Regions from separate parts of the Halomonas sp. MES3-P3E genome, predicted to be linked through region 1. Evidence: predicted binding sites of a transcription regulator. Region 1 holds the regulator's gene; each other region holds the start of a gene.

The links. The regulator FNR, encoded in region 1, switches genes on or off when oxygen is low (the NO sensors DNR and NnrR bind a similar motif). The targets are predictions, from matches to a motif close to TTGATNTANATCAA.
Region 2: the regulator FNR is predicted to act here: its motif matches at 1,826-1,839, upstream of ccoM (cytochrome c oxidase subunit CcoM).
Region 3: the regulator FNR is predicted to act here: its motif matches at 1,528-1,541, upstream of cyoA (ubiquinol oxidase subunit II).
Region 4: the regulator FNR is predicted to act here: its motif matches at 1,275-1,288, upstream of CXF87_RS01910 (OmpW/AlkL family protein).

What each region holds. Positions count from the first base shown of each region.
Region 1 covers NZ_PJBT01000187.1:126,921-130,040, forward strand. The annotation lists gene hemN (oxygen-independent coproporphyrinogen III oxidase) at 1-1,408, shown strand, start outside; gene fnr (fumarate/nitrate reduction transcriptional regulator Fnr) at 1,512-2,258, shown strand; partial or broken gene ttcA (tRNA 2-thiocytidine(32) synthetase TtcA) at 2,251-2,958, opposite strand.
Region 2 covers NZ_PJBT01000007.1:37,335-40,454, reverse strand. The annotation lists gene CXF87_RS02525 (AmpG family muropeptide MFS transporter) at 1-1,129, opposite strand, end outside; gene CXF87_RS02520 (FKBP-type peptidyl-prolyl cis-trans isomerase) at 1,227-1,745, shown strand; gene ccoM (cytochrome c oxidase subunit CcoM) at 1,866-2,021, shown strand; gene CXF87_RS02515 (hypothetical protein) at 2,243-2,743, shown strand; gene CXF87_RS02510 (GGDEF domain-containing protein) at 2,740-3,120, shown strand, end outside.
Region 3 covers NZ_PJBT01000020.1:47,721-50,840, reverse strand. The annotation lists gene cyoB (cytochrome o ubiquinol oxidase subunit I) at 1-221, opposite strand, end outside; gene cyoA (ubiquinol oxidase subunit II) at 225-1,250, opposite strand; gene CXF87_RS06080 (DeoR/GlpR family DNA-binding transcription regulator) at 1,602-2,369, opposite strand; gene CXF87_RS06075 (outer membrane protein OmpK) at 2,680-3,120, shown strand, end outside.
Region 4 covers NZ_PJBT01000005.1:20,448-23,567, forward strand. The annotation lists gene putP (sodium/proline symporter PutP) at 1-1,107, shown strand, start outside; gene CXF87_RS01910 (OmpW/AlkL family protein) at 1,377-2,000, shown strand; gene CXF87_RS01915 (YqcC family protein) at 2,094-2,426, opposite strand; gene CXF87_RS01920 (DUF3549 family protein) at 2,739-3,120, shown strand, end outside.

The sequences.
Region 1 (3,120 bases):
GATGACTTCAACCATGGCCGGGGCAGCACCGGAGCAGAAAAAATGGGATGAAGCCTTGCTGCGCCGTTACGACACCAGCGGCCCGCGCTATACGTCCTACCCCACGGCGTTGTCGTTTCACGACCAATTTACCCCGAGCGATTTGACTCAGGCGTTAGAGCGCAGCAATGCCAGCCAACGTCCTCTTTCGCTGTATGTGCATATCCCCTTCTGCCGCAAAATTTGCTTTTACTGCGCGTGTAATAAAATCGCCACCAAGAACACCGCCCTGGCCGAGCCGTACCTATCCCGGCTTGACCGTGAAATGGTGCTGACCGCTCGCCACCTGGATACCACACGACCGGTGAAGCAGTTGCACTGGGGTGGCGGAACACCGACGTTTCTTAACTTGAACCAGATGGGCGACTTGATTGATCGCCTGGACGCGCGCTTTGGTCTCTCGTCCGCGTCTGATCGCGATTACGCGATTGAAATCGACCCTCGCGAAGCGGACGTATTTACGCTGCGCCACCTGCAGTCGCTCGGTTTCAATCGCATCAGTTTAGGCGTGCAGGACTTAAGCCCGCTGGTGCAGAAAGCCATTAACCGTATTCAGCCACGGGTACTCACCGAGACGCTGATGGATGAAGCACACCGGCTGGGCTTTCGTTCGCTCAATCTCGATTTAATATACGGCTTACCCTTTCAGACTGAAAAAAGCTTTGCAGACACCCTGCGCCAAGTGATCGAGTTAAATCCCGCACGGCTTTCTGTGTTTAACTACGCCCACATGCCCGAGCGCTTTGCCCCCCAGCGGCGGATTAACATCGATGACCTGCCGGGCAGCGAAGAGAAGCTGGCGATTCTGCGCACCACGATTGAGATGCTCACCGCGGCCGGTTATGTGCACATCGGCATGGATCACTTTGCTCGTCCTGATGACAGCTTGGCGATCGCCCAGCGCGAAGGCTCGCTCCAGCGCAACTTTCAAGGCTACTCCAGTCACGCCCAGTGCGACTTAATCGGGCTTGGCGTGTCGGCGATTTCTCGCGTCGATGACGTCTATGCACAGAACCCTAGCGATCTGGCCCGCTATGAAGCAGCGCTGGATCAAGGCCAATTGGCAACCGTACGTGGGCTGCGCTTAAGTGACGATGACCTGATCCGCCGGGACGTTATTGAGCGACTAATGTGTGATATGCGCATTGATCTGGCCGCCATCGGTCAACGCTGGAACATTGATGCCCCGCGTTACTTTGCGCAAGCGCTTGAGCACTTACAGGGCGCCGAGCGAGATGGCCTGCTGACGCGCAGCGGCGACCAGCTTAGCGCGACGCCCATGGGACGGCTGCTGATTCGTCACTTAGCCATGGCGTTTGATGCTCACCTGCCGCAGCAATCAGGCAAGCACTACTCAAAGATTGTGTAAACAAGCTATCGCTAACGAAATGAAGCTTCCATACTAAGAGAAGCCTACCTCAGCACGGCGTAATGATTACCTGCCACTCACGACGCTACTCAAGGAGTTATGCATGTTGGAACCCATGAGCCGCCGACGCTCGCTACTCCATGAAGCTCGCTGCCAAACCTGCAGCTTGAGCTCACTATGCTTGCCACTTGCCCTTGAGATAGACGATATGGGCCAGTTCGATGCCATTATTCGTCGTCGCGCACCGCTGAAAAAAGGCGAGCCACTATTTCGCCAAGGCGATACTTTTACCAGCGTTTATGCGGTACGTTCGGGCAGTTTGAAACAAGTCACATCAGAGGGAAACGGCAGCGAACAACTGACCAATTTCTACCTCCCGAGCGAACTAGTGGGGTTGGACGGGATTGATGAGGAGCACTACCCAGGAAGTGTAATTGCCCTGGAAACGACCACCGTTTGCGAGATTCCCTTTGATCGCTTGGACTCACTCTCAGAGGAGTTGCCCGAACTGCGTGGCCAACTGTATCGCAGCATGAGCAAAGAGTTACGCGATGACCGGCGCATGATGCGCCTGCTGTCACGTAAAACTGCCGACCAGCGGCTAGCGAGCTTTTTAATAACACTTTCGGATCGTTTTCGTCGCCGTGGCTACTCGCCCTACAGTTTCCGCCTTTCCATGCCCAGGGCCGATATCGGCAACTATTTGGGTTTAGCGGTGGAAACCGTCAGCCGTATTTTAAGCCGCTTTCAGCAGCAGAGCGTAGTGGCGGTGTCCGGGCGAGAGGTCAATATTCTTGATATGCAGCGCTTAATCACCCTCGCCGAAGAGGAGCAGCAAACGGTTAACTGACGTTAAATGCCTGAATGCGCCCGGCCAATAGCTCTGCCTGTTTGGCTTCTAGCCCTTCAAAATCAAACAGGCTGCGATCCGCCAGCTGGGAAGGCGCAATATTAGTTACCGCCTTAAACATGCTTTCCAGACGGCCGGGGAATTTTTTGTCCCACTCAGCGAGCATCTCTTTGACGACCTGGCGCTGCATATTGGGCTGCGAACCGCATAGATTGCAGGGAATAATCGGAAATTCCATCATCCGTGAAAACTCGGCAATATCCGCCTCTTTGCAGTAAGCCAGCGGCCGAATGACGATATTTTTACCATCATCAGAAAGCAGCTTAGGCGGCATCGCTTTTAAGTTGCCGCCAAAGAACATATTGAGAAACAGCGTTTCAAGGATATCTTCGCGGTGGTGGCCCAGGGCGATTTTATTGGCGCCAATCTCTTCAGCAAACCCGTACAGCGAACCGCGGCGCAGGCGTGAACAGAGCGCACAAGTCGTTTTACCTTCTGGCGTTTTTTCTTTCACCACCGAATAAGTATCACGCTCGACAATGTGATATTCCACGCCCTGCTTATCCAGATACGCAGGCAGCACGTGCTCGGGAAAACCGGGCTGTTTTTGATCCAGATTGACCGCCACCAGTGAGAAATTGACCGGCGCATTGCGCTGCAAATTGCGCAAAATCTCCAGCATCGTATAGCTGTCTTTTCCTTATATGCCAAATTTTTTAAAAGAGGAAGAGTGAGTGAGTGAGTAAAGCATTACAATACAGTCACTTAATTTTCTTTCTTCTAAAGAAAACAAACACAAGCCATACAAAAAATTCATTTTTTGTAAAAAAAAGCTTTAAGCAAATGCAGTTGATCAAAATAT
Region 2 (3,120 bases), on a different contig from region 1:
CGATAAACACCGCACTGGCCAACCCGTTGGCGAGGTTGTCGCCGATAATCGTGACGACCAACATAGGTAGTTGATTACCCACCACCGCAAGCGCCGCAAACAGCAGGTTGGTCACCATGACCAACCCCGCCCCGAAGATAAGCAGCGGGCCGATGCCGTAACGCACCACCAGCAGTCCGCCTAAAATCCCGCCAGTAATGCTCATCGCGATACCAAATATATTGGTCACGTTAGCAATTTCCGCTAGCGAAAAGCCCAAATCGATATAGAGCGGATTGGCCATAGAGGCCATGGCCAAATCGCTGATTCTAAACACTGCAATAAACACCAAAATCCATAGCGCTTTTACCCCATAGCGGCTAAAAAAGTCGGTAAAGGGGCAGACTAACGCGCCAATGCTCCAGGCGCCCATACGGCGTAAAAATTTGGGTTTGCCGCGGCTGGCGCGAATGAATGCACGTACCTTGGGTTCGTGAATAAGCTGAATGGAAAGTGATGCGCGTTTGGGTTCCGGGCGCAGCAATACGGTCAGCACGCCAATGCTCATCAGTGCCGCCATGCTGAGATAGGCAACATCCCAAGACGTAGACGCCGCGATATACAGCGCCCCAGCGCCAGCAGCAAGCAGGCCCCCGCGATAGCCAATAATATACGTCGAGGCCATGGCTGCCTGGACGTTGTCATCCGCGGATTCGATTCGGTAGGCGTCGATGGCAATATCTTGCGTTGCTGAGCCAAAGGCAACCAGCAGCGCAAAGACGGCCACCCAGCCGAGATTGCCGACCGGGCTCAAACCGGCGAGTCCCACCAGTCCGGCGGCAATCATGCTTTGTGCTAACAGCATCCAGCCGCGGCGCTGGCCGAAGGCGCGAGTCAGTAGCGGCAGTGCCAGCCGGTCAACCACCGGTGCCCAGAAAAACTTGATCGAGTAGAGCATGCCGATCCAGGCAAAAAAGCCGATCGCCGCAACTTCCACGCCATCGCTGCGTAGCCAGGCGGAGAGCGTCGAGAACACCAACAGAAAGGGTAGGCCTGCGGAAAACCCCAGAAACAGCATGGTGATAACGGGCGCACGACAATAAATCGCCAGCGCAGCAAGCCAACTGCGCTGGGGGGTGGGGCTTAACATTAAGCGCTACTCCTGGAAAGACGTTAGCAATGACCAAGTGATAAACTGACGCAGTGTTCGATTACAAAGCCGACAGCTTACCGGAGAGGAGTTTTCCATGTCGATTACGGCGCATCAGGTAGTTACCTTGCACTATGTTCTTAGCGACGTGCTCAACGATGGCAGCAAGCAGGTATTGGATGACTCCCAGGCGCGCAATAAGCCGCTGGAGTATCTTCACGGCCACGACAATATTGTGCCGGGGCTTGAAAGTGCCCTAGCGGGCCAAGCGGTGGGCGCCGTGCTAAGCGTTCAACTGATGCCTGCCGATGCCTACGGAGTGCGAAACGAGGCGTTGATCCAGGAGGTCAGCCTTGCCTCCTTTGGCAATGCGGAATTGACCCCCGGCAGCCGTTTTCAAACCGAAGGCGAAGCCGGCCCGCAAATCGTCACCGTGCTGGAAGTGGAGGGCGACCGTGTCACTGTGGATACCAACCACCCGCTTGCCGGGCGCACGCTTAACTATCAGGTAACGATTCTGGACGTACGCGACGCCACCCGCGCAGAGCTTGCCAAAGGTCACCCGTTACCGCCGGGCACTGAGCACAGCAAAGTTGAAGACCGTAAAGTTCTATAGCGTGGTTGCGCTGCTATGAACGCCCAAAAATTGACTAGTATCAATTTCCTGTTCAACCGCTTACTCCCGCCACTCGCAACTTGACCTAGGTCAGCATTCTCCCACCGATGAGTGACTAGTATGAACGCATACATCACGGCGGGAGGATTCACCATGTATTGGGATGACACAGTTGTTTTCGGTTTGGTCACCGTCGCTTTGGTTATCGCTTTTATGGTGGGTTGGGTCGGCTTCGTGATTCGCGATCATCTGCGTAAGGATGAGCGCAAAAAATAGCCGACCTGCCTTGCGTCAACGTTGTCAGGGGAGGGGGTTTACTAGCGTAGTGAGCCTCTTGTTGCCAGCCCACAGTGGGCTGGCTTTTTTATGTTTCATATTCCATATTCCATATTTCATATTCATCGTGAGTTGAAATTATATGGCCTGCGTTGAAAAGCAAAGCTAGGCGGGCTCTGGTAAAGTTCGTTGAAAGGATTAACACATCAGGAAGCTTTGCCATGAACGCAGTTGTCTTACAACGCAGCCCATGGGTTCGTGCACGTGGTCTATTAGCGTGCGTGTTAATTAGCACTAGCACCTTATTGCCCGCGTCTGCCTTTGCACAAGCATTGGATATTATCAATGGCGATGTCACCCAGAAGATCGCTTTAAGTGATTTACACGCTATATCTGATACCACTTTTACACTTTACGACCCTTACCAGGGGCGCGATGTAGAAATGCAGGGCGTAGCGTTTCAAGATTTTTTGATTGATCAGTTTGGTGAAGTACCGCCAGCGCTGCACTTCACCGCCTGGGATGACTACGAAGTGACCCTTGAAGGGTGGGACGACCCCACCTGGTATTTAATTACCTCAGAAGATGGTGCCCCGTTAACCATTCGTACACGAGGTCCCGTGCGGCTGGTAGAGCGAGACTATAGTGGCCGCGATGTCGCGAACCTGCGGGATTTCAATGACTGGATCTGGATGATTCGTAGCATAGAGGCGAAGTGGTGATATCCAAAGCCAAGCCTGCGGTGGCGCCATCCATTCAACCACGCCCTTTAGCTCGCCAGCCTCGCTATGTCACATGGCTGTCGCTGAGCGTGATGAGCTTTTTGGCGCTGATGGTGCTGATTGTTTATGAGTCGCGCTGGGTTTACCCAGAAATACAGGCCTATTTTAGCCAGACGGGCAATTTGACCGGTCAGCAACTGGCCACCCGTTCGCGGGTTTACTTACAAAATGCCCAATCCGAGCTGCTAGCCGACCAGCCTGAGCAGGAAGCTTTCGCTGCGGCTATCACCGACATTGAGCTCTCTTACGGCTTATCCGATATGCATGTTTATCGGCATCAGTATGAGTGCACGGAGCCAAGCCTGAGAATTTTAAAC
Region 3 (3,120 bases), on a different contig from region 1:
GAGAAGCCACGCAGTAGCATGACCAGAGCAACGATGAAGTACATAATGCCGAGCTTTTTGTGGTCAACGGAGGTAAACCACTCGTTCCACAGCCAGCTCCATTTACGGTAATACGTTAACGCGCCTAACAGCGCGATCCCCCCAATGGCCATGAAGGCCGCGACGACCATAATGATCGGTTCGTGGTAGGGAATTGACTCTAAACTGAGTTTTCCAAACACGGCTTAACCCCCTGCTTCAACGCTAGTGGGATGGCTGCGCATGGCATGATCCTGACTAGCATGGTTGTTGGTGTCGTGGCCAGAGTCGGCCGCTTGATGGGTGTTAGGTGCGTTATCGCCATCAGAAGAATCAGCATGGTCGCTGCTCAACTGATGATCGCCGCCCATCTCGTGTTCACCGCCGGTGTGAAAGCTTTTCAAAATGCTTTCGTATAGCGCTGGTGAAATAGCCGAGAAGTACTCCACTGGGTGCGATTCGCTAGGCTCCGCCAGGGCTTCGTAGCCTTCTGGGTAGGTCAGCGTTTCAGAGGCACCGCGCACGGTTTCAACCCAGTCATCAAACTCGCCGGGGGTCGTCACTTTGGCTTCAAACGTCATGCCCGAGAAGCCCGCGCCACTGTAGTTGGTAGAGCGACCTGGATAGCTGCCCTTTTCATCGGCAATCAGATGGACATCGTTATCCATGCCCGCCATGGCGTAGATTTGGCTGCCAAGATGGGGAATGAAGAAAGCATTCATTACCGAACCTGAGCTAACACGGAAGCGCACGGGGGTATCGACGGGAAAGGCCACTTCATTAACGCTGGCCACGCCCTGCTCGGGATAGATAAACAGCCATTTCCAGTCCAGCGATACGGCCTGAATTTCGATCGGCTCCACGTCGCTTTCCAGCGGTTTGTGGGGATCCAGGCTGTGGGACGTTTTATAGGTCAACAGCGCCAGCACCGCGATAATCGCGCAAGGCACGATCCAGATCACCGCTTCAATCGCGTTGGAGTGCGCCCAATCGGGAAGGTACTTAGCCCCGCTATTACTACGCCGATAGCGCCAGCCGAACAGCAGCGTCATCACAATAACGGGAATAACTACAATCAACATCAGGCCAAAAGCGGTCAGAATCAGCGTCCGCTGCTCTGCGCCAACCTGCCCTTTGGGGTCTAATAGCGCTGAACTACAGCCTGCTAGAAACAGGCACAGCGCAAGGAGCACTAACGTGCCTCGCCTGCGCCATAGTGAGCGTCGTTGCATGGTGTGATCTCGTCCAAGGTGTTAAAAGTTAGGGTTTAAAACACACTAGCCAGCCCTGCGGTCATGATAAATAGCAGGCTAACTATTACCCCATACTCTTCCCAAAACATGCTCGTGGGAGCATCCTCACAAACCTGTGCGTGGTGCGTTGAGCGTCACTGTTCCGGGAAAAATATGCGCCGCCACGTAGGAATAGCGGCGGGTCTTGCTCGCCTATGCTTTAAAAGCGACAGCAGGGCTTTAAAAGCGACAGCAGGTAAGACGAAAGTATTTTCTATTGATCGAGATCACGAAAGAAGTGGCGCATTGCCGCACCCAAGCTATTGACGGCTATAGAGAAGCGAAACATTTCTACGCAACGGTTACCACTGGCACCTCGCGGCCATGCCCCTCTAGCAGTTGCGGCGCGCCCTCTTCGTCAGTAACCACCACATCAAAATCGTCTAGGGCTGCGAAATAAGCCGGTCGCACCACGCCAAACTTGCTGGCATCCACTACCAGCAAGCGCTGCATAGCGGTGGCAATGGCGGCTTGTTTAGGCGCGACTTCGTGAAAGTGGAAGCAGCTTACGCCTCGCTCCAAGTCCACCCCCGCCGCGGAAATCAACGCTTTGTTGATACCCAATCGCTCGATGGCGGCGGCCATATTGTCGCTGCCAAATGATTGTGAAGCGGCATAAAACAGCCCGCCCAGTAGTACAAGGCGTACGTTAGGCAAGGCGGCAACGGCATTGGCGACGTTGAGCGCATAGGTCACCACCGTTAGTTCACGGAAATGACTTAACTGACTCAGCAACGGAATCAGCGTCGAGCCACAGTCAATAAACAGTGTATCGCCCTCTTCAATAAAGGCGAGTACTCGCTGACAGAGCCGATACTTCGCCTGATAGTGGCTAGCCTGCTGCTCGGTTAAGTCATATATCGGTGTGACCCCGGGGTAATTCGCCATTACCAAGTGCCCGCCCAGCAGGCTCATCGCAGTAGGCTGGGTGGTGAGATCGCGCCGGATGGTCATCTCCGATACATCACAAAGCTCTGCAGCATCGCGCAGATGAAGAGTGCCGCCACTGGCTAGCGCTTCCTGAAGTTTGGCAAGGCGCTGAGCGCTGCGGCCATTCATGGTGGGCATCTCCTTAACAACCCCTCTTGTTGTGATTAGCGCAACATAAGCCTTCATGTTGCCTCTTATTTCTTTCTATGCTGAGCGAGCAGCGACGGAATTTCCACTGCGACAACGACCATTAACGCTATTCGTGATGCTTACGGTAGTTATATGACATTTAAATAGCGTTGATGTGACAACACTTGCAAATCAACGTTAGAAAAATAACACTAAATGTTATAATTTTAACATTCACGCCAGCCCGCACGACTATAACCACGGATAGCCACACTCAAATGGCTCCGCGACAACCCCCGTTGAGGCTTACATGACTGCTCGAAAACACACTCGCTCTTCATCGCTTGTCACCCTTAGTGCTGGCGCCTTACTGACAAGTACCGCCCTCGTCACTCCAGCATTGGCAGATGACGCTCAGCCCCATCCGCTTGACCGGCTGTGGTCGTTTGCCAATGTCTCGGTCAACTATCTCGATTGGTCGAACGGCACCGAAGCACGCACCGCCCCTAACGCGGCGAAAAGCGACTTTATGTTTCTCGAAATTGAAGGCGGCGCTGGCTTTAGCTGGGGCGAATTCTACGGTTTCTTTGATTTCGAGAACCCCACCAACGATCAATTCGATGAATCCAGTGGTGGCAAAGACAACTTCCGCACCGCGGGTAAAATAACCTCGCACATTTACCTGGGCGACAGCCCGCTGTCTATTTACGCTCACCTTTACGACTTCCGTGATTACGGCTTTGAAAGCCGC
Region 4 (3,120 bases), on a different contig from region 1:
GCCATCGTCATCGTTATCTTTTTCGCGGTATACACGGCGTCAGGCTTAGTGGCAGGCGGTAAGCTGTTCGAAAGCGCCTTTGCTGGCGTCATCAACATTGGTGGCCTGAGCGATTACGCTACGGGCATCATCATTACGCTGGGTGTGGTACTGGTCTATACCGTGGTCGGCGGTTTCCTGGCCGTGAGCATGACGGACTTCGTGCAAGGCTGCATCATGATGCTGGCCTTGGTGATCATGCCGGCGGTGGTCCTGTTTGGCGAAGGTGGCGGTGGTTTCACCCAAGCGTCACAGACACTCAATGAGGTCGATCCCACGCTACTTTCATGGACAGAAGGATTGACCTTTATCGGCTGGCTCTCTGCCGTTACCTGGGGCCTGGGTTATTTCGGCCAACCACATATCATCGTGCGCTTCATGGCTATCCGAACGCTGAAGGATGTACCTATTGCCCGCAATATCGGCATGAGCTGGATGGCCATCTCGCTGATTGGCGCAGTCTCTCTGGGCGTGTTTGGCCGTGCCTACGCGGTCCGTAATGGCATGGACGTAGAAGATCCGGAAACGATCTTTATTATCCTAGCCGAGCTGCTGTTCCATCCGCTGATCACTGGCTTCCTCTATGCTGCTCTGCTGGCGGCGGTCATGAGTACCATTTCCAGCCAACTGCTGGTGGCCTCTTCATCACTGACTGAGGACTTCTATCGCCTGTTCTTTCGTAAAGAAGCGACCGATAAAGAGTGTGTGGGCGTAGGCCGGATCAGTGTCGTACTGGTTGGCTTGGTGGCGGCCGTTATCGCGTCAGACCCGGATTCACAGGTGCTTGGGCTAGTCAGTAATGCCTGGGCAGGCTTTGGTGCCGCGTTTGGTCCGCTGATTATCTTGTCGCTGATGTGGTCACGCACGAACGGTGCTGGCGCTATCGCTGGCATGGTAGTGGGTGCCGCTACCGTCATGATCTGGATTGCATTGGGCTGGAACGGTGAGTTTATGGGAGGTCCCGGCGTGTATGAGATCATTCCCGGCTTCATCGCTTCCTTTATTGCCATCCTGGTAGTGAGCAGTATGACGGCCGATGCGGGTGAATATCAGCACATCACTCGCTAACCAATAAGTTGTTCATGCGACCTTTGCGTGTCAGATATATCGACAACAGGAAGGTCGCTACATTACAGCCCCTCTGCGCTGTATGTGAACGGGCCACCTTCGGGTGGCCTTTTTATGCCTGCCGTTCATGTTTTGAATAACGAATCTGGCGTTAAGGCAGCCAACCCTTGCCCTAGATCAATAACCAGTGACCACCTCTTTATTAGACTCTTAAACATCATGAAGCGGCTTATCCATAGTCGCTTAGCAATGCCACTAGGAGTCAACTCATGCGTAAAGCCGCCCTTTCCACCCTACTCGTTTCCAGTATTGCCGCTGCGGCTTTGATGACCAGCAGCCAGGTATTCGCCTATGGCGCGGGTGACTTTTTTACCCGCGTGGGTGTTGCGAAAGTGGACCCGACAAGCAATAACGGTGAGATATTAGGCGCCGATGTTAATGTCGATGCGGAGACGAATTTTGCCTTCACGCTAGGCTATCGCTTCCATGACAAGATGGGCGTCGAGCTGCTGGCCGCACTACCCTTCAAACACGACCTGCAGGTGGAAGGCGTGACCGATGGCTCTACCAAGCACTTGCCACCTACCCTCACACTACAGTACTACCCGTTAGGGGGTACCGAGGCCCGTGTTCAGCCTTATGTAGGCGCAGGTATTAACTACACCCGTTTTTCAGACGAAAAAACCGATATCGGCGCGTCATTGGAGCTTGACGACTCCTGGGGCGCAGCGGGTCAAGTAGGTGTCGATCTGCTGATTGATGAACATTGGGCGTTAAATGCTGCGGCGTGGTACATCGATATCGATTCCGATGCCAAAGTGGGCGGCGCAGAGGCGGGCACTGTTGAGATCGACCCAGTAGTGGTAATGGCTGGCCTCAGCTACCGCTTCTAAGCCGCCTTCAAAAGCGTTATGACAGATGTAATTTACAAAGCCTGCCTTGCGGCAGGCTTTGTCTGTTAAATCGCTTCAATCTTTAAATACCGTTCAGCTTTCAGTAACTAACTGGTCGACTTTTTCTACCGCGCGTACAACAAGCAGTTGATGATGGGCAGGTGTTTTCTCTTGCTGTAAATAAGCGGCTACAGCGGGGGCCACCTCACACTTGGCTGGCATGGCGGCACGGGCCTCAATCAAGGCGTTTAAGCGAGCAATGAATACAAAGCGCACCCATTGAGGCAGCGACATTGTATCAATGCAAAACGGCTGCTGGCTGGCGAATGCATCAGCGTCAGGTGTCGGCATACGCCATAGATCGGCGGCTTTCATCGCGGCTTCAAGTTCTAGGAGTGCTGTCTGTAGCGGTTGAAAAGTACTCATAACGTCGTTTGTAACTACCTCGTAAAATGAAAATCGTATCTTATTACCATTATCCCCATTTGGCTGGCTGCTTGCCAATCGTGGCCACTTGTGAAGAGTGATCCATAAACTCACAGAAAACCTGCACGAGCCTGTGGATAAACTATGGAAAGGTGTCGCAGCGCTTGCTCTCATGGGGCTTTCGCACAGTTGTTTACTTTTTAACCACACTGTCATGTAAGGCATCCCCATTGGTCGGTATTTATCCGCCTCTGCGGCTGACAGTGACCCATCATCAAGGTAGAGTGCAGGCTTGCAACGCGGAAGGATGTCATGCAACCGATTCAAACCCTTGATGAGTTTTTTACCCGCAGCGGCGCAGAGGTTTCCCTTTACCATATGGGCCGCCATGTGGTCGCCTGCCCACGGGAGTCCCTCGCCGCCTTTGAGCGTGGCGAACTGGCGTGGCCAGAACCTTGGCAAGGCCAAGCACGTTTAGCCATTCTATTCCGTTTGGGGGATATGCCCGAACCTGCCATTTGGTTTTTAGCTCTGCCACTCGATGAACAGGGGATACTTGCCCCAGCTCAGCGTGATGCGTTTTTAAATCGTCTGCTGGAAACATTAGGTCGAGCTGTTTCTCAGGTGGGACGTGAAGAAACAGCGGACGTGGACCACTTAATGAAGGATAATCCCCTCGCCTTTACGCCCAGCA